DNA from 2 places in the Marinicrinis sediminis genome. Region 2 is predicted to be linked to the other one. Evidence: a T-box and tRNA genes for the amino acid it is inferred to sense, from the RefSeq annotation. Region 2 holds a T-box; the other holds one or more tRNA genes.
The links. A T-box is a leader RNA that pairs with one kind of tRNA and senses whether it is charged. The one in region 2 lies ahead of leuS (leucine--tRNA ligase), so its partner is inferred to be a tRNA-Leu.

Region 1 (11,018 bases), on a different contig from region 2:
CATCAGGTCAATCTCCCTTATGGGAGATTCCTTATAAATGAGTTTACACAAAATTATTGACAGACCCTAATTGATCATTCACGTATTTTTCTAACTGGGAGGAAATTTTTGCTTGGAGTTGGAAATATTCTTCCACTTGTTCTTCTTTTGTGACATATGAAATTTTGACAAATATTTGATCATATATATTTTTCATATCCTGCTCAATCAGATTTTTATTCATTACAAAGCCTCTGGCTAAGCTTGTGCCATAGGGTTCTTCTCCTGGTTGTAAACTTGTAGATTGATCGAACATAGCAGTCGACATAAATACATTGCTGGTATTTAATTTATCAAACATTTTAGGATGTAGAGAAAATGAAAGGGTTATATGCTTCATCTCTATTTTCGGTTTATTTATGAATACTTCATATACAATTCGATCTGCATCTTCTTCTTCTCTTAATTCTGCAGTTGCAGTTATTTCATATACGTTTGGCATTTCTGAAGTGAACCCATCCACTTTCATTTTGTCTTGGATATCTTTTTCTTCAGACTGATATATTTCGTCTTGATCTTTATTTTGTTCAGGTTGATTTACATCCGCTTCACTACTTTGAGTATTATGTCCCTTATGAGAAGAGTTTTCTGTACTGCTACATCCCATGACGACAATCAGAATAGTAAAGGTCATTAAGATAATATTTAATTGTTTTTGATTCATAGGTGGTTCTCAACTCCTTAGTAAAGATCAATACAAGTACACATAAGTAATGCCATTTCATTTGCTTTCCTTGCTTGGTTTTCGCTTGTACGGCATACCCAGTGGTTCTAGGGGAGGCTCTTGGAAAAATCTTGTTTAAACTCTGCTTTTACAATTCCGTTATCTTCTCAAGAGTGGTAACTATTCTTTTCACCCAACTTATTTTAGAATAATTGCTATTCAGTGAATGAATCTCCTGTAGAAACTCCATTGTTTTTTTCACGATTTCAACTTTAAATTCCGTATAAGAAATGATAACCTTTTGCCAATCTCCATATTCAAAATCTTGCAAAGGTTTCGTTTCTAATAGCCCTCCGTGCTTTTCTTCAACTATCACATGGCTTGCTTCGAGTTCATTCCAATTGATCCGTTTTAATTCAATCCAAGAATTGTGAGATTCAGTGTCGTTGATATATACGATACCAGACTGTGATAATAAATAGACTGCTTCAGTTAGTTGTTCAAACCATGTGGACAGTAGATATAATCCTTGTAATCCCTTGGGAGGAATGATATCAGGATATATTCCATAATCTTTTTCATTAAAATATAATTCCATATATCCGGATACAATTCCCTCTTTTTCAAGTTCAATCAAATCCATGCTTGCGATCTCAGGTTCCATTGTTAATAAGTAACGTATTCTAAACATCGAATCACTTCCTACAGTAACTGACATCAAATACATGATTTCCATATGCTGAAGATAAATTACCGTTGTTATCCACAAAGATTTTATTGTTTCATCCAAGTATTATGTGAGAATGATCCATTCATTCTATTTTTGAGCGCATTATCATATGCATCTTCAACCAGGAAACATTTTCTAATGTCCTGTAGGATCAGTATAACCCAATGGATTATTCTCTACATAAGTATACATATTGAGAGACAATGGATTACTAATGGAACCTTCATAGCTATCTTAGGCTATAAAGCTCTCGCTTTCAGACAAAGAAGCACTACCCATAAAATAGCACTTCTTTACGGCTTTTGTGGCAGCAGAAGTATATTTTTTACCTATTTCGATGGAAAAAGAATATGCATTTGGATTTGATCTTCCTTTTGATTTAGGAGGGACTGCTGTTATATATTCTACTTATGAAGGAGCACCAAACGCTCAAGAATGGATGAATATGTTAACAGGTAAAGGATGGTGATCATATATGAATAATATCACTTTGCTAGGTATACTTGGTCTAGCAATAGGAATGTTACAAATTATTTTCCCCGATACTATTTTTAAATTCAAACTAACTGGAATTAAGAATCCTGATGCTATAAAGCAGGGTGGATATATAACGGTTATTGTATGTATATGTGTAATTTCTTTTAGTGTTTTTCTCTAAGTAATTGATTTGTAAAGAACAATGGAGTTGAACCACAAGTGAATTATTTTCCCTATGGTTTAGCTCCATTCTTTAAACTAATGGCTCTATGATTACTGATCAAAAAAACTGTATCTCCAAAAGTTAGCAGTATCCAACAACTGGGGTACAGTTCATTTTCACCTAATTTATTCTGGGATAATGGCTATTTAGTGAATGAACCTCGTGTAAAAATTCCATTTTTTTCACGATTACAAATTCAAACTCCGTATAAGAAATGATAATCTATGCCAGTCTCCATATTCAAAATCTTGCAAAGGTTTCGTTTCCAAAAGCCCTCCGCGCTTCTCTTCAACGATCACATGACTTACTTCGAGTTCATTTCATTAACCCATTCAACCCAACGTACAGCTGTTCGTTTACTATTCAACAATCCATCAACAAAATGAATAAAAATAAAAAAGGGCTTTAGCCATTTTAGCTAAAACCCTTTAATCTGATATGCGGTCGAGAGGACTCGAACCTCCACGGGAAAATCCCACTGCCGCCTGAAGACAGCGCGTCTGCCAGTTCCGCCACGACCGCGTATGTTGTTGTGCTCGTCTGAGCTACGAAGATTATTATATGACGGATTATCACAAAAGTAAAGGGTAAAATTTAACTTGTTTTTTCTGAGATAAAATGTTCCGTCACAATGCGGTTTTTTCCGCTTCGCTTCGCCTCATACAACAGGTCATCTGTGCGGACAAACCACTGGTCCTTCGACTCTGTTGCATCCCGATCAGACAGTCCTCCACTGACCGTAATGGACCTTCCCTCCAGCTCCTCATACGTCAGCTGCTCTAGCGTCTGCCTGATCTCCTCCAGTAGGATACGGCTCTGCTCCAGCGTCTTCCCTGTGAAGATGATTGCGAACTCCTCTCCGCCGTAACGAGACACGACATCATCCTGTGTCGTTCCCTCCTCGAGCACCTTCGCCACATGCTTCAGCACCGTGTCCCCGACCTTGTGACCGTACGTATCATTCACCTTCTTGAAATTGTCGATATCGAGAATACAGAGCTGCAGTGGCAACGGATACGAATCACTCTGCTCGATCAGGTTCTCCATATACTCATGGAAGGTCTTGTGATTATACAAGCCCGTTAGCGCATCGGTCTTCGTCAGCTTGTCCAGGATAATACTGCGAACCATCAAATCCTGCTCTGTTTTCTTCGAATCCTCCAGCAGCTTCCACATCTCGATGCCTCTGGCAATCACACCAAAGCCGATCAACGCGATCCCACTGAGCATAAGCAGGCTGACGACGAACTCATAGGGCGTGACATTGCCATTTGCCGGAGTAAAGAAAATATACTTGATAATAAAGTATGAAATATTCACAATCGCACTGTACAGCAGGTGGGCCTTGTTAAAATACAAGATGCTGGTGATAATCGGCAGAGCCAGGATGACCTGTCCCCCATGAATATCCCCGGACATAAAGGAAAAAATCGTATACGAAACCAGCGTGCCCAAGATCAGGATGCCAAGCTCACTGCCAACCGGCTTCACGCGCACGAGCAACTGCGCCGAGATCGTCAGGATCAGTACGAGCAGATCCGGAATCAGCATATGGTAGATCAGATAATTCTGAAGTTCAAATTCTGCTCGATCCAGCTGGACGGACAAGATTAAGACCGTAACCTGTCCAATCACATAGAAGAACAGCACGAGCCAAAAACAGGAGATGACAATCTCATTCCAGCGTTTTAAGTTTTGTTTGCGAAACGTATCAAAGTCCATGTACTCACCCGATGTTTTCAAATTTAGCCGTATAGATTACATATTCTCCATCTGAGACCATTTCCCTTTAATGCACATGCATTATGAGGGGGGACTGAAGCGCCATCCGCTGTCTGCAATCAAAAAAGATGGTCCGGCAGAGCGCGCTGCACAAACCATCTTTTCCTATGTCCATCCCATCCGGTCAGGCTTGTTTTGATTTTCTGCGACTGTAAATATCGATCCAGACCGCTACAACCAGAATGCTGCCTTTTACAATTTGCTGCCAGAAGGACTCAATATTCATAATACTCATCCCGTTATCCAGGCTTGCCATCACCAGTGCTCCGATGATCGCACCAGAAATCGTTCCAACACCACCCATGAGACTGGTGCCCCCGATTACACAGGCCGCGATCGCATCGAGCTCATACATCTCCCCGGCACCCGAGGTCGCCGCGTTCAGACGCGCGGTATACACCAGACCCGCAATGGCCGCCAGCGTATTCCCAAGGACGAATACGAGCAGGATACGGCGCTTGATGTTGATACCTGACAATCGTGCCGCGTCCGCATTTCCACCCAGCGCATAGACGTGCCGGCCGAAAATCGTATTCTTCGCAATAAATGTGAAGATAATGGCCAGAATAATAACGAGGATAAATGGAACCGGAATGCCTTTGTAATCATTCATCAGGTAAACAAATCCACCAATGAAAATCCCGAAGAACGCCAGCTTCCCGAACAAAATCAGATAAGGCGCCACATCAAAACCATATTTGACGCGTGACTGCCTGCGGCGAATTTGCAAAAAGACGAGAATGACAAAGGCTGCAATCGCCAGCAGATAACCGATATTCTTGTCTACATAAGATTGTCCCATAAATCTCAGATCTTCAGAAAGCGGCGCAATCGTCACACTGTCTGTGATCCCCAGCAAGATCCCCCGGAAGATCAGCATGCCGCCCAAGGTGACGATAAAGGCGGGTACGGCCTGATAGGCGACCACCCAACCTTGAAACAGACCAATTAGGGCGCCTGCGGCCAGTGTGGCAATAATGACGGGAATCGTATCCCAATCATACCAGACGTTCAATATGGCTGCGATGCCGCCCGTCAGTCCCATCAGTGATCCGACCGACAGGTCAATCTGCCCGGCTACAATAATCAGCACCATGCCAATTGCCAGAATTGCCGTAACCGACATTTGCAGAAACAAGTTGGACAAGTTGCGTGTCGTTAAAAAAGCATCGCTCATCATGGCAAAATAAATCCAGATAAACACAAGCGCCGCAATCATCGTGTAGGCCCGAATATCAATTTTGAACCACGTCAGCTTGCGCTGCTTATGATCATTTACGACGACAGGTTGATTTCCACTCATCGTTTTTTCCCTCCCGTTGCAGCTGTCATAATCTTTTCTTGGGTCGCTTCTTCAGCCTGGAATTCTCCGGCATATCTTCCTTCAGACAATACCAGTACACGATGGCTCATGCCGAGCACCTCCGGCAGTTCTGAGGAAACCATGATCACCGCTACCCCCTGCTGCACAAGCTGATTCATAATGTTATAAATTTCGAATTTGGCCCCGACGTCAATCCCCCGTGTCGGCTCATCCAGAATGAGGATTCGGGGTTGGGTCATCAGCCATTTCCCGAGCACCACCTTCTGCTGGTTGCCTCCGCTGAGCGTCCCGACAATCGTCTCGGATGAAGGGGCTTTGATTTTCAAGGACTGAATATATTCGTCTCCGCTCGCAACTTCCTGATTATTGTCAATCACACTCAAGTTCGAGATATTCTGCAAACTAGACAGCGTAACATTTTTCTTGATATCCATGCCAAGCACCAGTCCGAATTTCTTGCGATCCTCAGACACATAGGCCAATCCAGCCTGAATCGCCTGATGGGTCGTACGAATCGTAACCGGCTTGCCGTTAATGAACACCGAGCCGCTCGCCTTGCCTTCATAAGCGCCAAACAGACTCATGACCAGTTCGGTTCGTCCAGCACCCATCAGACCGGCTATGCCCAGAATCTCACCTTCCCTCAAGTCAAAGGAAACATCCTCAATGACGTTTACGCCCGGCTTATCCTTGTGATGAACGGTATAGTTCTTCACAGAGAGCACGACTTCCCCAGGCTGTGAGGTCACCTTCGGAAACCGCTCCTTCATTTCGCGTCCAACCATGAGCGCAATCACGTCATCCTCATTCAACTCTGCGGTCGGCCTGGAGGCCACCGTCTGACCATCCCTTAGCACGGTCACCGTATCCGCAATTGAGAACACTTCATTTAGCTTGTGAGAAATATAGATACAGGAAACGCCGCGGCTTCTGAGCTCTCTTAGAATGCCCAATAAGATTTCTACCTCTTGCTCTGTCAAGGCAGCGGTCGGCTCATCCAAGATCAGAATCTTGGCATGCTTGGACAACGCCTTGGCAATTTCAATCTGCTGCTGCTTGCCGATTCCGAGCAAGCCTGCCTGCGAATCTGGACTTACGTCCTTCAGTCCTACCTCTTTCAGCCACTTCTCACTTTCCTTGAACACGCGATCCCAGTGCACCACCCCAAAGGTTGCAGGCTCCTTGCCCAGAAACAGATTCTCGGCAACGGACAGATCCTTTACAATCGCCAGCTCCTGATAAATAATCGCGATACCCGCTTCTTCCGCATCCTTGATATGCTGAAACTGCTTCTCTTTTCCATCAATGATAATCTGACCTTCGTACGTGCCAGCCGGGTACAGACCGCTGAGCACTTTCATCAGCGTGGATTTGCCTGCGCCGTTTTCCCCGCACAAGGCATGAATCTCCCCCTGCTTGACCGAGAAGGTCACCTGATCGAGCGCCTTCACCCCGGGAAACTCCTTGACAATCCCGCGCATCTCCAATGCGTTTGCCATGTTCTCACTCCCTTTCTCTACTTTGCTTGTGTACAGATGGCTCAAAGGCAAGGGAAGGGAACAGTGTCAAGAACAAGCTCCTGCACACTTCCCTTGAATCCGTTCAGATCTCAGATCGTTCAGACTTATTTTGCGTTCTTGTAGACGTCTTCCTTGGAATGGAACCCATCGGCAATGATCGTGTCATCGATGTTTTCCTTTGTTACCGCAATCGGATCAAGCAGGATAGATGGCACATCAATTTTTCCATTGTTGACCGTTTGATCGGTGCTGACGCTTTCTCCTTTGGCGATCATGACAGACACCTCAGCAATTTTCTCAGCCAGATTTTTGATCGGCTTGTAAACGGTCATCGTTTGCGTGCCTTCTACAATCCGCTGTGCGGCAGCCAGCTCTGCATCCTGTCCGGATACCGGAATCTCTCCGGCAAGTCCCTGGGATTGAAGCGCCTGAATGACTCCGCCTGCTGTTCCATCATTTGCTGCGACGACTGCTGTAATATCATTATTGTTGGCCGTCAGGGCATTTTCCATGTTCGCCAGGGCGTTGGCTGGATTCCATTCCTTCGTCCACTGATCATAGACGACTTCAATCTGCCCGCCATCAATGAGCGGCTGAAGGACATTAAAGGCTCCCTTTTTGAACAAGTGGGCGTTATTGTCGGTATCCGCTCCGCCGATGTATACATATTTTCCTTCTGGCGCCAGCTTTGTAATCGCTTCTGCCTGCATTTCACCTACACGCTCATTGTCAAAGGATACATATAAGTCCACATCGGAGTTCTTGATCAAACGGTCATAAGAGACGACCTTGATGTTCGCGGAATGGGCTTTTTCGACGATGGTAGCAGCAGCCTCTGCATTATGGGGAACGACAACCAGCACGTCGACTCCTTGGCTAATCAGATTCTCAGCCTGTGAAATTTGCAGGGCATCGTCACCATTGGCTGACTGGACCTTCACTTCTCCGCCCAGATTCTCTACAGCTGCGACAAACAAGTCACGATCCTTCTTCCAACGCTCTTCCTCCAGCGTATCCATGGAGAAGCCCACCACGATCTTGTCATCCTTCTTGTCACCGCTCGCCTCGTTGCCTCCAGCATTTCCGCTATTGTTGGCTGTGTTCCCGTTGTTGCATGCAGCCAGTGCAAAAGTCAGAACCAGCATGAGCATCATCAGTGTGCTTTTCTTCATCCATTTTTTCATCAATCGTTACGCCCCTTTTCGTTTTGGTTTTGCTTACAAACCAAGTCTATCATGGTATGAAACGCTTTCACGCCGCAAGGTTCTATACTATTTTGCAATCATCTTCACTTTTTTAACCGCTTTCATGATTTGCCGGATTGTGTCGCAAATTGTCCAACCCGCTCCTTCAACTGGTAAAACTGCTGCACCAGCTCACTGGACAACTGCTGAATGTGATGCGTATTTGCTTGCTGTTCTTGCGCGGAAGCGGAAATCTCCTCACTGGACGCGGACTGCTCATTCGACAAATGATGAATATGCTGAATCGTTTGCAGCATCGATGCAGCAGCCTCCTGGATATCCAGCACACCGCTCTGGGTCTGTTCTCCCAGTTCCACGACCTGCTGGTTCGCATGCTCCAGTTGATCAAACGTAACTCGAAGCGTACCCATTTGACGACTGCCTTCTTCAATTGTCGCCTCATTTGCATTAAATTCAAGCTCCAGCTGATTCATATCCTGCTTCATCTGAGCCAACAGCTCTACAATTCGCTTGGAGGAATGGCCGGCCTGCTGCGACAGCTTGCGGATCTCATGGGCGACAACTTCAAACCCTTTTCCGTGTTCCCCGGCTCGTTTCGCTTCGATACTTGCATTCAGAGATAGCAGATTTGTCTGCTGGGACACCTGCTGGATCATGCGATTGACGTCATCGATGTCCGTCAATACATTCAGAAAGTGCCGGAAGCTCTGCTGTACATCCGTGTGCTGCTGTTCAATCCGCTTCATCTGCTCCAGTACCTCCTGGATTTGCCCGTTCCCCTGTCGGCTGAGGCGATTGGACTCCCCTGCTATTCCACACGTTTCCCGGGCGTGCAGGGCTACCTCATCAAGCTTGTCTGAATACGACTGCATCACAGAACGTGAAACCACCGTTCGCTCCAGCATATGCTCGGCCTTCTCACTCAAATGAATAATCGCCGCTGCAATCTGCTCACTCGCGGAACTCAACTCCTGACAATTGCCCTCAATCCGATTCGCCGATTCGGACGCATCATCCGTCGTTTGGCGAACATGGACGACCATATGCTCGATCGTGCCCAGCACCTGATTTAGCAAATGACCCATCCGTTCAATCTCATCACCTGTGCGGATGTCAATTCTTCGTGTCAGATCGCCACGCGCCTCACTCAAATCAGCCAGCACATGGTTAATCTTGCGGATAGGGCGAAGCACCGAGAGTATTGTCCATATGGCCAGCAACGCTGAAGCGATCACCACAACCCCCATCACGACCATGATCGTCGTCATTCCCTGTCTCGCCTGCTCTTCGTTCTCCACCGATACACGGGCTGCCTCTTGCTCATTCAAAGTAATGAGTCGGTTCAGCAGATCTTGCATATCCGCGACAAAACGCTTGGCCGTCGTATCGAAAACGAGTCTCGCACCCGACACATTTCCTTGCTGCACCAGCTCCATCATATTGTTATGATTGACGCCGAACGCCTCAAAGTCCATTTGAAACGTCTGGGCCAGCTTCTTGCCTTCCTCCAGTTGCGAAGCAGCCACATACCCTTCTACGATCTGCTGCAATTCCTGACTCTTCACTTCCGTAACATCGGCATACTGCGCATCCTGAGTATCCAGATAGTCTCTCTCTGCTTCCATAAAGGCGGCAAAAGCCAGCTTCAACTGATAAGCCTTCATGACACTCGGCATCCATTCGTCGGTAATTTCCTGCGTATTCTCATTTCCCTGCTGCAGCAAGTACAGAGAAAAACCGCCTGTCAGCATCAAAAACAGACAGAGCACGCCGAACCCCATACTCAGTTTGGCTGCAAGTGATCTCGACCCTCTTCTTTTTCTAAACTGGCTCCATATTCCTTCCTCTGCCTGTTTCTGCTTTGTCTTCAACATGGATTTGCCCCCTTCACATGTTTGTAAGCCCTTACAATGATGGTTCTCCGAGCTTACCATATCGTAGACAGAAAAAAAGACAGAAAAGACTATCTGATTTTGTCATTTCCTATCTTTTTTTGCGATTGCCAGGCAGACTGGCTTGGACTGAACGTCACGATCAGGCCCGTATCGCTTTGCGATATTCAGTTGGGGACAAGCCGCATACCTTCTTGAACACTCTGCTGAAATAGTTCGGATCATGGTATCCAATGTCGAACGCGATCTGCTTTAGACTAATTTCCGGGTCCTGCATAAGCTGTTTTGCCTTCTCGATGCGACAATCGGTCAAGTAGTCAATATAGTTCATTTTACATTGTTCCTTGAAAATTTTGCTCACATAGAACGGACTGAGCTGAACGTGTTCTCCGATCATTTCCAGTGAAATATCCTCATGGGCATGCTTGCGAATGAACGCCTTCATCCGATACACGACATCCGGCGACAATTCCTGCTTGATGGCCTGATATTCCTGGAGCATTCGCTGCATGATCGCCATGGCCTCCTTCTTGAGCTGATGCATGTCCGCACTCTGGAAAGATAAATACGGCTTGGAAATCGTAGCCCCGGCTTCCTCCGTCATGCGCCAGATCAGCAAGAGCAAATCCAGCACATGCTGCTGGGTTTCCAGCATCGAGCTTTCACCCTGCTGATGCACGTGTTCCATCCATTGCGCAAACAACTGATGCACCCGTTCGAGCTCCCCTTTTCGGGCCTCATCCAGCATTTCTTTCTCCAGTCTCATATCTGCAGCCGCTGCATGTGCCTGCTTGCGCTCCACGGCATCCTCATAATAGTAGATCTGATAGGCGCGCTGTACATTGGAAAGCGCGAGCAAGGACTCATGGTACGCCTGGCTCAGCTCTGTGAAATGGGTGCGAGGCAAGCTCACCCCCGCTACCAGTTCAGCGGGAAGCTTCCCTCGAATCCGGTCGAAAAATGCCTTCAGGCGATACGCTGTATGAGCCCGTCCACTCGTTGCGGACGAATTGAAGATAATCACCGGAATTTGCAGGCCGGAGATTGGGCCCACCCAGAAATCGGAAAAGGCCTGCAACTGCTGCTTGAGCGTGACATACCATTCGACGCGTACATCGCGGTTCAATTGCTGTTCCAGCGCAGGACGCAGCATCAGACTGAT
Region 2 (11,018 bases):
TCGGTTGCAGCAACTTGCCCCTCACCTGAACGAGATCGCCCCGCTTCCAGTCCAGCATGTCATGTTGCTGGCTTTCCTCTTGCAGTTTGATATAAATCAGGATCGATTCATCCAGCTCGGCGGAAAAAGTAGAATCTCGTGCATCCTTCTCCACATCCCTCCAGTCTCTTGCTTCGACCAACAGCTTCGCCCGATCCCCGTCTATTTCAACTGGAGACGCGATCCAGCCCGTCAGCCGGACTTCTGTTTCTTGCATAGACGGCGAAATAGCGGATCGGTTGTGACGTTCCGTCATATCGGCATAGCCGAATGCGATTGCGATACACGCCGTCATACACACGAGGTGGTACACCAATTTGGTCAGAGAGAGTTTCCCCTCCAATGATCGATCATGAAGCAAGGCATCCCGAAGGAGCCAGAACGCGATACCCATTAAAAAGCCAACCGCATAAATACTTGAAAGTTGATCGATACCCCAAGCGGTTCCCACCAGCCAGCTGCATACGAATGGAACCATCACACGACCCATAGACGTCCCTCCTCACCCCATGCCCGTACTTCGGAAAATGAAAAAAAGAACCTTCTGCATGAAAGCAAAAGGTTCTTCCTTTTGTAACTTTTAAACTTCTTCAAGAGATCAATGGATGACATCATCCAGGATGCCCGCTGGGAGCTCATAGCCCTCCAGTTGGCGGAATACCAGTCCCTTCATCTCCATCAGTTTACGGACCTTTTCACTGTCCTTCGGATAAGGCCGATGAAAAACAATTTCGACGACCCCGCTGTTCGCAAGCATATTGGCGCAGGTCCAGCAGGGCTGATCGGTCACATAGACCGTGGAGCCTTCACGATCCCCACGATCGGTAAACAGCAACAGGTTTTGTTCAGCATGAATGGTGCGGACACAGCGTTGTTTCTTCACCATTTGTTCTTTACCTTCAACCTGTTTCAATTCATATTCCTCTACAATCATGCATCCGGCTTCGGAACAGTCGGGAACGCCCATCGGCGCGCCATTATAGGCGGTTCCGAGCAATTTCTTCCCTTGTACCAGCACGGTACCTACCTTTCGCCGGTTGCACTGGGAACGTGTCGAGGCCATGTAGGCCATATCCATAAAGTAGGTATCCCAGTCTTTTCGAGCCATCGACTCCACTCCTCTGTTTCAAAAACCGTTGCCATTAAGCTTGCTGACTGACTGTAATCGCCTCACTGAGATCGTAGATAATATCATCAATGGATTCTGTTCCAATGGACAAGCGAATCATGCCTGGTGTTACGCCGGTAGAATCCAGCTCTTCCCCTGTCAACTGGGAATGTGTCGTGCTGGCTGGATGAATAATCAGCGACTTGGAGTCTCCAATATTAGCCAGGTGAGACAGCAGCTTCACGGAGTTAATTAATTTTTTGCCTGCTTCGATGCCGCCCTTAATACCAAATGTAAGAATGGCTCCTTGCCCCTTCGGCATATATTTCTGGGCTTTGTCATAAGAAGGATGCGAAGGAAGTCCCGGGTAGCTAACCCATTCCACATCCGCATGCTGCTCCAGATACTGGGCTACCTTCAGTGCGTTCTCGCTATGACGCTCCATACGCAGGTGAAGGGTCTCCAGTCCTTGCAACAGCTGGAAGGAGTTAAATGGAGACAACGCAGCACCCATGTCCCGCATCAGTTGCACGCGCGCCTTGATAATGTAGGCGATGGGTCCAACAGCGTCCGTATAGATCACACCATTGTAACTGGCATCCGGTTCCGTCAATCCAGGGAACTTTCCGCTGCCTTTCCAGTCAAAGGTTCCGCCATCTACGATGACACCGCCGATGGAAGTCCCGTGACCGCCGATGAATTTCGTTGCAGAGTGAACGACAATATCCGCTCCATGCTCAATTGGACGAAGCAGATAAGGACTTGGTACTGTATTATCTACAATAAGCGGAATGTGATTCTCATGGGCAATCGCCGCCACCGCTTCAATATCCAGAATATCCCCTTTTGGATTTCCGATAGATTCCGCATAGACCGCTTTGGTTTTATCCGTAATCGCCTTGCGGAAATTCTCCGGGTCAGACCCGTCGACAAACTTAACCGTAATGCCGAGCTTCGGCAGCGTAATGGCAAACAGATTGTATGTACCCCCGTACAGACTGGAGGAAGATACAATTTCATCACCCGCTCCTGCAATATTCAGCAGGGAGAATGTAATGGCAGCCTGACCAGACGCGGTAGCCAATGCAGCTGGCGCCCCTTCCATTGCTGCAACCCGTTGCTCAAAAGTGTCATTGGTCGGATTCATCAAGCGGGAATAAATGTTGCCGAATTCCTTGAGCGCAAACAGATTGGCTGCGTGATCCGTATCCTTAAACCCGTAAGAGGTCGTTTGATAAATGGGCACTGCACGAGACATCGTTGTCGGATCGATTTGTTGTCCTGCATGTACCGCAAGCGTTTCCAGGCCGAGCTTTCTTTCTACTCTTTCTTCTGTCATTGAATAAACTCCTCCCAATCAATTGATCATACTATCAAAGACGCTATCTATTTATAATCTCGTTTATTTTCTCATACTTTTCCAACGTTGAAAAGGGGAGAACCCTCATCATTCTTCGCGATCTGCAGCCTCTCCGTCTTGCGAAAACCGAAGATACGGTCTCAGCTTCTCCAGACTCTTCTCGCCAATGCCGTTTACCTTGAGCAAATCCTCCGGAGATTGAAAAGGACCGTTCGCTTCCCGGTACGCAACAATGCGTTGCGCTTTGGCAGGACCAATGCCTGGCAACAGGATCAATACATCAGGCCCGGCTTCATTGATCATAATGCCTGACGCCAGTGTCTCGGCCTGCTGTTCTTCCTTGGTCAACTGTACAGCCTCAGCCCCGGTCTCGTCCCCCGCCTCAGACGACTCCGCTTCTATCGAATTCGAATTCGCCAGCTCTGCATTCACCGGCACCCAGCCTTGCTCGCCCGCGGTATCATGATCCTGCATATGCAACATGAGCCATACAATCAACAGCACCATTAAAAGGAAGAGACTATAAAAAACCGTAGAAAAGGGAACGCTTCTGATCCGTCTCATTTCCCATGCCTCCCTTGCCGATCTCAGACAACCATTCTTTCAACACCCCAATTATACCTTTATTTGTTAAAACTTCAACACATTCTTTGTCCAGCACCTATGATTTGTCATAGATCGGGTAAAGCCGCATATGCATAAGTTAACAGCTCAGGCAGACATGGAGACAAGAAAGGCAGATAACAGGAGGGATGTACAGATGAAAATAGGATTCATCGGTACGGGAAGCATGGGAACCATTCTGGTTCAGTCTTTGATTAAATCGGGTGCCTGTCATCCGAATCAGATCCTCATATTCAATCGAACGAGAAAAAAAGCAGAACGCCTGCAGGAACAGTATCCGGACATCCTGATACCTCGTACCGCACAGGAACTGGCCTCTCAGGCGGATGTGATCTTTCTCTGCATCAAGCCGCTCGAATACAAAAATGTGATCGATGAGATCGTCTCCTGTACACGATCTGAACAAATCGTCATCAGCATTACAAGTCCGGTATGGATTGAGCATTTGGAGGATCAGCTGCCTTGCAAAATCGTCAAGGTCATTCCGAGCATTACCAATTATGCGCGCAGCGGTGCCTCGCTTTGCATGTTCAGTCAACGGTTGACAGAAGAAGATCGCCTCCAGGTCTTTTCGCTGCTGTCGGCCATCAGTGAACCTTTGGAAATCAACGAGAACTATACGCGCATTTCATCTGATTTGAGCAGCTGCGGCCCGGCCTTTCTTGCCTTCTTCGTCCAGCAGCTCATTCAGGCTGCCGTGGATCATACAGGCATTTCGAGAGAAGAAGCCACACGTCTCGCATCGGAGATGGTGCTGGGTACAGGAAAATTGCTGACAAGCGAGGGCTTTACACCGGACACCCTGATTGAGAAGGTATCTGTGCCTGGCGGCATTACAGCGGAAGCGATTCGTTTCATGGATCATCGGCTGGAGGGAATGTTCGACCAGCTCATCATGAAAACCCATGCCAAATACGATGAGGATGTAGAAAAAGTAGAAGCGATGATATACGGCACCAAAGTTGACTAGCTTTGGGTCGCATTCATCGCTTCGCTCCCTTGCGGGTTGAAGGTTAGTTCGCTACGATATTCACGAGTTTCCCTTTAACAGCAACAATTTTTCGAACGGTCTTCCCTTCCAGGGCCGTTTTTACTTTATCCTGCTGTAGGGCAAGCTCCTCCATTTCCTTCTGATCCAGGTCAGATGGAATGTTCATTCGGTCAATAATTTTACCCATCAGCTGGATGACAATCTCCAGCTCATCGTCGACGGTCAGCTTCTCATCATAGGTCGGCCAGGAGGAATAACTAATGCTCTCGGCATGGCCAAGCTTCTCCCACAATTCTTCAGCGATATGCGGGGCAATTGGGGAGAGCATCTGAACAAAGTGTGCCATCGCTTCGCGTGGAAGCACCTCTGCCTTGTATGCTTCATTGACGAAGATCATCAACTGACTGATCGCGGTGTTGAAGCGCAGTCCTTCCATGTCTTCTGTGACCTTCTTGATCGTCTTGTGCCAGGTGCGTTTAAATGCTTCTGACCCTTCGGCATCCTCAATCTTCGGATTCACCGTACCGTCCTCCATGACGAACAGACGCCAGATTCGGCTCAGGAAGCGGAACGTGCCTTCCACACCATTGGCATTCCATGGCTTGGTCGCTTCAAGCGGCCCCATAAACATTTCATACATCCGTAGCGTATCGGCCCCGAAGCTCTGCACGATCTCATCCGGGTTGATCACGTTGCCTCTCGACTTGCTCATCTTCTCATTGTTCGTACCGAGAATCATGCCCTGATTGACCAGTTTGTGGAAAGGTTCCTTGGTCGCGACGACACCGAGATCATACAGAACCTTGTGCCAGAAGCGAGCGTACAGCAAATGGAGCACGGCATGCTCAGCTCCACCGATGTACAGGTCAACAGGCAGCCAATGCTTCTGCAACTCTGGCGAACAGATTTCCTGATCGTTTTTCGGATCGATGTATCTCAGGTAATACCAGCAGCTTCCTGCCCACTGCGGCATCGTATTCGTTTCCCGGCGAGCGGGCTGTCCCGTTTCCGGATCGGTCGTATTCACCCAGTCCGTTACATTGGCAAGTGGTGATTCTCCCGTCCCGGACGGCTTGATCTGATCCACATCGGGCAGCAGAACAGGCAGCTGATCTTCCGGCACGGGTTTCATGGTACCGTCCTCCAGATGAAGGATCGGAATCGGTTCTCCCCAATAGCGCTGTCTCGAAAACAGCCAGTCCCGCAAACGGTAAGTCGTTTTCCCCTGCCCTTTTTGATTCTCTTCCAGCCAATTGATCATGGTCGCGATGGCTTCCTCGTTATGCAAGCCGTCCAGGAAATCGGAGTTGACATGCTTGCCTTCCCCAGCGTACGCAGCCTCTTCCAGATCGCCGCCCTCAATGACCTCGACGATCGGCAGATCGAATTTCCGGGCAAATTCCCAGTCGCGCTGATCATGACCCGGTACGGCCATAATCGCACCAGTCCCGTAGCTGGCAAGTACATAGTCGGAGATCCAGATCGGGACGGGCTGACCTGTTACAGGATGGGTCGCATAGGCCCCAGTGAAGACGCCGGTTTTGTCCTTGGCCAAATCCGTACGCTCCAGGTCGCTCTTGTGGGCAGCTTTTTCCTGGTAAGCTTTCACCTCTGCCTGCTGCTTCACTGTGGTGATCGCATCCACCAGCTCATGCTCAGGCGCCAGCACACAATAGGTCGCACCGAACAACGTATCCGGACGAGTAGTGAACACCTTCAGCGGCTCTTGTCCTTCTACTTCGAACAGAACTTCTGCTCCTGTAGATTTGCCTATCCAGTTGCGCTGCATATCCTTGATGCTTTCCGACCAATCCAGTTCTTCCAGATCCTCGAGCAGTCGTTCTGCATATTCGGTAATCTTCAGCACCCACTGACGCATCGGCTTGCGCACGACCGGATGATTTCCCCGCTCACTCAGGCCATCGATGACTTCCTCGTTGGCGAGCACGGTACCCAGAGCCGGACACCAGTTTACGGGAATTTCATCTACATAGGCCAGGCCTTTCTTGTATAGCTGCAGAAAGATCCATTGTGTCCATTTGTAATATTCGGGATCTGTCGTACTGATCTCCCGATCCCAGTCATAAGAGAATCCCAGTGACTTGATCTGTCTTCTGAAATTGTTGATGTTCTTGACCGTAATATCTCGCGGGTGCTCTCCGGTATCCAGCGCGTGCTGCTCTGCCGGCAGTCCAAATGCATCCCAGCCCATCGGATGCAGTACATTATACCCTTGCATCCGTTTGTAGCGCGACACGATGTCCGTCGCCGTATAGCCTTCTGGATGACCGACATGCAGCCCTGCTCCAGACGGATAAGGGAACATATCCAGCGCATAAAATTTCGGCTTTTCCGGCGCTTCTTCTGTTTTGAATGTCTTGTTGCTTTCCCAATACTGCTGCCATTTCGGTTCCAGCTGCAGCGGATTATAGCCATTTGATTGTGACATCTTCCATAACCTCCTGAACAGTCAACTTGTTTCCTATTTAAAATCCACAAAAAAAACTCCCATCCCTAAGCAAACGCTAGGGACGAGAGTATGCTCCCGTGGTACCACCCTAATTAGCCGGCTCCTCTTGCAAGCCTGCTCACTTTCACCCTTAACGCGGGAAACGGGGAAGACGTCTGACTCGAATCCATTCCTCCCGGCTCAGAGGTGAGTTCCTTCAATTCCGTCTACCGATTTGCACCTGACATCGGCTCTCTGAAAGACAGTCCTGACCTACTACTCCTCTTCACAACCATTATCCTTATCCTATTTTATCTAAGATTATATGCACACGGGTTTGCCTGTGTCAAGTAACCATTAGCCGTTCTGGCGCTACTTTCTGGCGAGGAAGAAGATGCGTCCGGTCTCCCTGTCCGGCGCTTCCCAACTAAAATCCCCGTATGTATCGATCTTCGTGAATCCGCTTTGGTGCAGCAATTGTCGTACGCGCGCTTCCTCGTAGGCACGCTGATGGTGATATTCGGTAAAACGCGTGAATCGATTGTCAGACTCTGAAGCGAATACCACCAATTCGTGCTCAATTGTCGACGTTCGCTCGTCCCAGTCGCACTGCCAGATATAGGCGATGTCAGGTTCATTCAGCGCAAAGGGCTGCTCGCGCTGGTATTGTTCATACTGGTAAGCGGTCAGCATGTCAAAGAGAAACAGTCCACCTTCATTCAGGGCTTCACAGGTTCGCGCAAACGCGGCCAGCAGGTCTTCTTCGGTCTGCATATAATTCATGACATCGCAAAAGGAAATCACACAATCGACCTTTTCAGCCCATGACCATTCCCGCGCATCCTGCTGCTGCCACTGAATAGGGGAGGTCGTCAAGGCGTCTGCCCGCTTCTGCGCGATCGCCAGCATGTCGGGAGCGTAGTCAATGCCCACGACCTGCAGCCCGCTCTGCGCCAGCGGAATAGCCAGACTGCCTGTCCCGCATCCGAGATCCACTACCCGGTCCGGCCTTCTTCCTTCCATCTGCCAGCACAAATCAAAAAATTCAAGCCATTCATCATAGGGCATATGCTGCATCAGGCGATCATACACATGAGCGAAATGCTGATAAGCCACCGCTCGATCACTCCTCTTCCCGAATCAGATAGGTCCAGCTTCCTTCCTGCCTGACTTTCCCTTCCTTCATCAGCTTGCCGATCGCCCGTTTGAAGGCTGCCTTGGAGATTTGAAATCGGCTGAGAATGATATCGGCCGGTGTTTCGTCCGAATAGGGCATCGAACCGTTTGGTCTGGACTCCAGAAAGGCCAGCAAGGATTCAGCATCTACGTTGCGGCTCACTTCCTTGGCCTCCCGCATAGAGGCGTTGACACGGCCATCCTCGCGCACATGCGTAATCCGCACCTCCAGCGTCTCGCCAACTCGTAGCGGGCGAGTCCGTTCGTCTTCATGGATCAGTCCGATCACGCCAAAACCGACGGGTTCACCCTCACAAATAACAAACGATCCCATTTTGAGCGTCTTGTAAACCGTGGCCTGTCTGCGCGTATGCTTCCAGGCTGCCGGAGCCGGAAAGGCAAGACTGGACAGCTCTTCCTCTCCAGCCATTCTCGCGATCAATCTGCCTTGCTTGTCTTGCGACATCTGTACAAAAACCCAGTCTCCTGTATGCGGACGAAACTCTTCTTCCTCCGGGAGCTGACGATAGGGCAACAGCAAGTGCCGACTGAGTCCCATATCCAGGAACATGCCGAGTCTCGGATGAATCTCTACAACCTCCAGCTTCGCCGTCTCACCAAGCGCCAGAAAGGGCTTTTTCATCGTAGCTGCCAGGCGATCCTTCGTGTCCATGAACAGAAAGACCTCCAGCTCGTCATCAAGCTCGATGCTGCCTTCGATCTCCGAGTAGTGCAACAACACTTCTTCCTCTTCATTTCCCAGGTAATAGCCATTGGGAGAAACCTCACGCTCTACGGTGAGGGTATGATAGGTGCCTGCTTCCAGTCTCATCCGGTTTCCACAACCTTCGCATCAGACCACAGACGCTCGATGTTGTAATACTCCCGATCCTCCCGGTGGAAGACATGAACGACCACATCACCGAGATCGACCAGCACCCATCTGGCCTTATCCATTCCCTCTATCCCTTTCACAACCCCGCCAGCGGCCTCAGCCGTTTTCTTGACTTCTGTGGCGATGGATTGAACCTGTGTATCGGAATTCCCGTGGCATACGATAAAATAATCGGCAATCAGGGACACACCCTGCAAGTCCAGTGTCCGAATATCATGCCCTTTTTTTCCTTCAATGGCTTTCACCAGTGTTCTCATTAGCTGTTCTGCGTTCATCTAGTGACATTCCTCCTCAAAATCTTACAGCTCCACTTCTAACAACTCTATTTCTTACAACCCACTTTTTTCATCAACGTACTTCTTACAAACTCACTTTTTTCATCAACATACTTCTTACAGCTCCACTTCTTTCAGCAGTGCATTTCTGGCCTGGACCGTCAACGGGTAAATGAGCTGTCTCTTGGCGAGCAAGCTCTGAATGGTACCGTCAAACCCTTCCAGCAAGGCAATTTCCAGGCTCTTCTTCGCCAATTCTCTCAGCTTCTCAACCCCTGCAAAAGTCCGACCCGGCTCAATGTAATCAGCGAGGCAGACTACCTTTTCCAATACACTCATGCCGACCCGACCCGATGTATGGAACCGGATGGCATTTAATATGTCTGGATCTGAAATGCCATATTCCTGTTGGGCCACATGTGCCCCGACAGGGCCGTGCCACAGGGGTTTGTCATACGCCAGCAAATCTTCGGCGTATGGAGATTCCTGCAAGACGGTTCGCTGCCTTTCCACGGGCCAGAACTTTGCAACATCGTGCAAAATCGCCGCGAGTTCTGCTTTGTCTTCATCCGCCTGGTACTGACGGGCAAGCTCTCTGGCGCTCTCCATGACGCCCAGCGTATGCAACCATCTTTTCTCCGGCATTTGCTGCTGGACCGAACGGATGATTTCTTCTTTACTCTTCATATAGCCTGGACTCCTTTATATATCGTTCGACCTCCGCCGGAACGAGATATCGGATGGACTGTCTGTTCCTGCACCGCTCTCTAATCTGGGTAGAGGACAGCCCAATGTGGGGCATCTCTCCCTGAACGACATGCGCTTTCAGCCAATCCGGAAGCGCATCCGCCCTCCATGGCACTCCGGCTCTCGTCAAGCCGATGAAGGAGAGATGCTGGACAATCTCTTCGATTTGATACCATTTGGGAAGATCATTCACCATATCGGCTCCGATAATAAAGTGAAACGTATGCTCCGGAAACCGGTTAGCCAGTTCCCTGGCGGTATTGACGGTATACGAGACGCCCGTTCGATCCAGCTCCAGCGTACTCAGTCGAAAAGCAGGATGTCCGGCTATGGCTTGCGCCACCATCTCACACCGCTGCCAATCTGCCGCTAATGCCTGTTCCTTGTGAGGAGGGACATGCGCAGGAAGAAACCAGATTTCCTCCAGCTTATGTTCATCTCGCACCTGTTCGGCCGCAATGAGATGACCCATGTGAATCGGATCGAATGTGCCGCCCATAATCCCGACTCTCATTTTTCATCCACCCCTTCTCTCCCCGATTGCTCCACTTTACCCAAGACTCCCATGATCCTGAACGCTTCGGTTCAAGTCGCTTCTGTTCCGTCTATGATGCTGCTGCATGATCTCCTGCCGGTCTATCGGCACAGCAGGACGCAAGACAGACGAGACTTAAGGCAATTCAATGGTCTTGTGATCCTTCGACTCCTTGTACAACACGATCACTTTCCCGATGACCTGCACGAGTTCCGCACCTGCACCTGTAGCAAGTTCACGGGCAATCTCATCCCGGTCATCGAAATTGTTGTTCAGAATTTGAATTTTGATCAGTTCTCTTGTCTCAATGGCTTCCTGAATATGTTTGATCAAATGATCATTGACTCCGCCTTTGCCGACTTGAAAAATCGGATTCAGATGATGGGCCAGTGAGCGCAGATGTCTTTTTTGCTTTCCTGTTAACATGTTTGTCCCTCTATTCTATCGCTTGTTTTCTTCTAAGGCTTGTACCACGACAGCTCGCATTTCTTCCACCGGAGCCTGCTGTCCAGTCCAATATTCAAAGGCATATGCCCCTTGATAAATAAACATCCCCAGACCGCCATGCACTGTGCAGCCGACTTCCACTGCTTCGTGCAGCATGCGGGTGCGAATCGGATTGTAGATCAGATCACTGACGACCAGATTCGGGTGCAGCCAATCTTTGGATACGGGGGTTTGCGCGACATTGGGATGCATGCCAATTGGCGTATTGTTCACAAGCAGGCTGGACTGAGGCAACAGGTCTTTCAAGTCATCCAGATGCACACCTTCCATCGGGGCATGCGACTGCAACTGCGCAGCCAGCTCCTCAGCCTT

Region 1: it has a tRNA-Leu gene. The T-box ahead of leuS (leucine--tRNA ligase) is inferred to sense a tRNA for this amino acid. The anticodon was not compared.

Annotation. Positions count from the first base shown of each region.
Region 1 covers NZ_JBHUMM010000006.1:59-11,076, forward strand. The annotation lists gene ACFSUC_RS03930 (hypothetical protein) at 44-703, opposite strand; gene ACFSUC_RS03935 (hypothetical protein) at 852-1,394, opposite strand; gene ACFSUC_RS03940 (hypothetical protein) at 1,738-1,902, shown strand; tRNA gene ACFSUC_RS03945 (tRNA-Leu) at 2,573-2,655, opposite strand; gene ACFSUC_RS03950 (GGDEF domain-containing protein) at 2,728-3,855, opposite strand; gene ACFSUC_RS03955 (sugar ABC transporter permease) at 4,040-5,218, opposite strand; gene ACFSUC_RS03960 (xylose ABC transporter ATP-binding protein) at 5,215-6,738, opposite strand; gene xylF (D-xylose ABC transporter substrate-binding protein) at 6,864-7,943, opposite strand; gene ACFSUC_RS03970 (methyl-accepting chemotaxis protein) at 8,066-9,838, opposite strand; gene ACFSUC_RS03975 (response regulator transcription factor) at 9,999-11,018, opposite strand, start outside.
Region 2 covers NZ_JBHUMM010000013.1:52,554-63,571, forward strand. The annotation lists gene ACFSUC_RS08265 (DNA internalization-related competence protein ComEC/Rec2) at 1-529, opposite strand, end outside; gene ACFSUC_RS08270 (deoxycytidylate deaminase) at 638-1,147, opposite strand; gene ACFSUC_RS08275 (homocysteine synthase) at 1,182-2,486, opposite strand; gene ACFSUC_RS08280 (ComEA family DNA-binding protein) at 2,595-3,071, opposite strand; gene comER (late competence protein ComER) at 3,268-4,101, shown strand; gene leuS (leucine--tRNA ligase) at 4,145-6,571, opposite strand; T-box leader at 6,647-6,870, opposite strand; gene ACFSUC_RS08295 (class I SAM-dependent DNA methyltransferase) at 6,944-7,687, opposite strand; gene ACFSUC_RS08300 (CvfB family protein) at 7,695-8,579, opposite strand; gene rsfS (ribosome silencing factor) at 8,576-8,917, opposite strand; gene yqeK (bis(5'-nucleosyl)-tetraphosphatase (symmetrical) YqeK) at 9,035-9,604, opposite strand; gene ACFSUC_RS08315 (nicotinate-nucleotide adenylyltransferase) at 9,594-10,178, opposite strand; gene yhbY (ribosome assembly RNA-binding protein YhbY) at 10,335-10,625, opposite strand; gene aroE (shikimate dehydrogenase) at 10,641-11,018, opposite strand, start outside.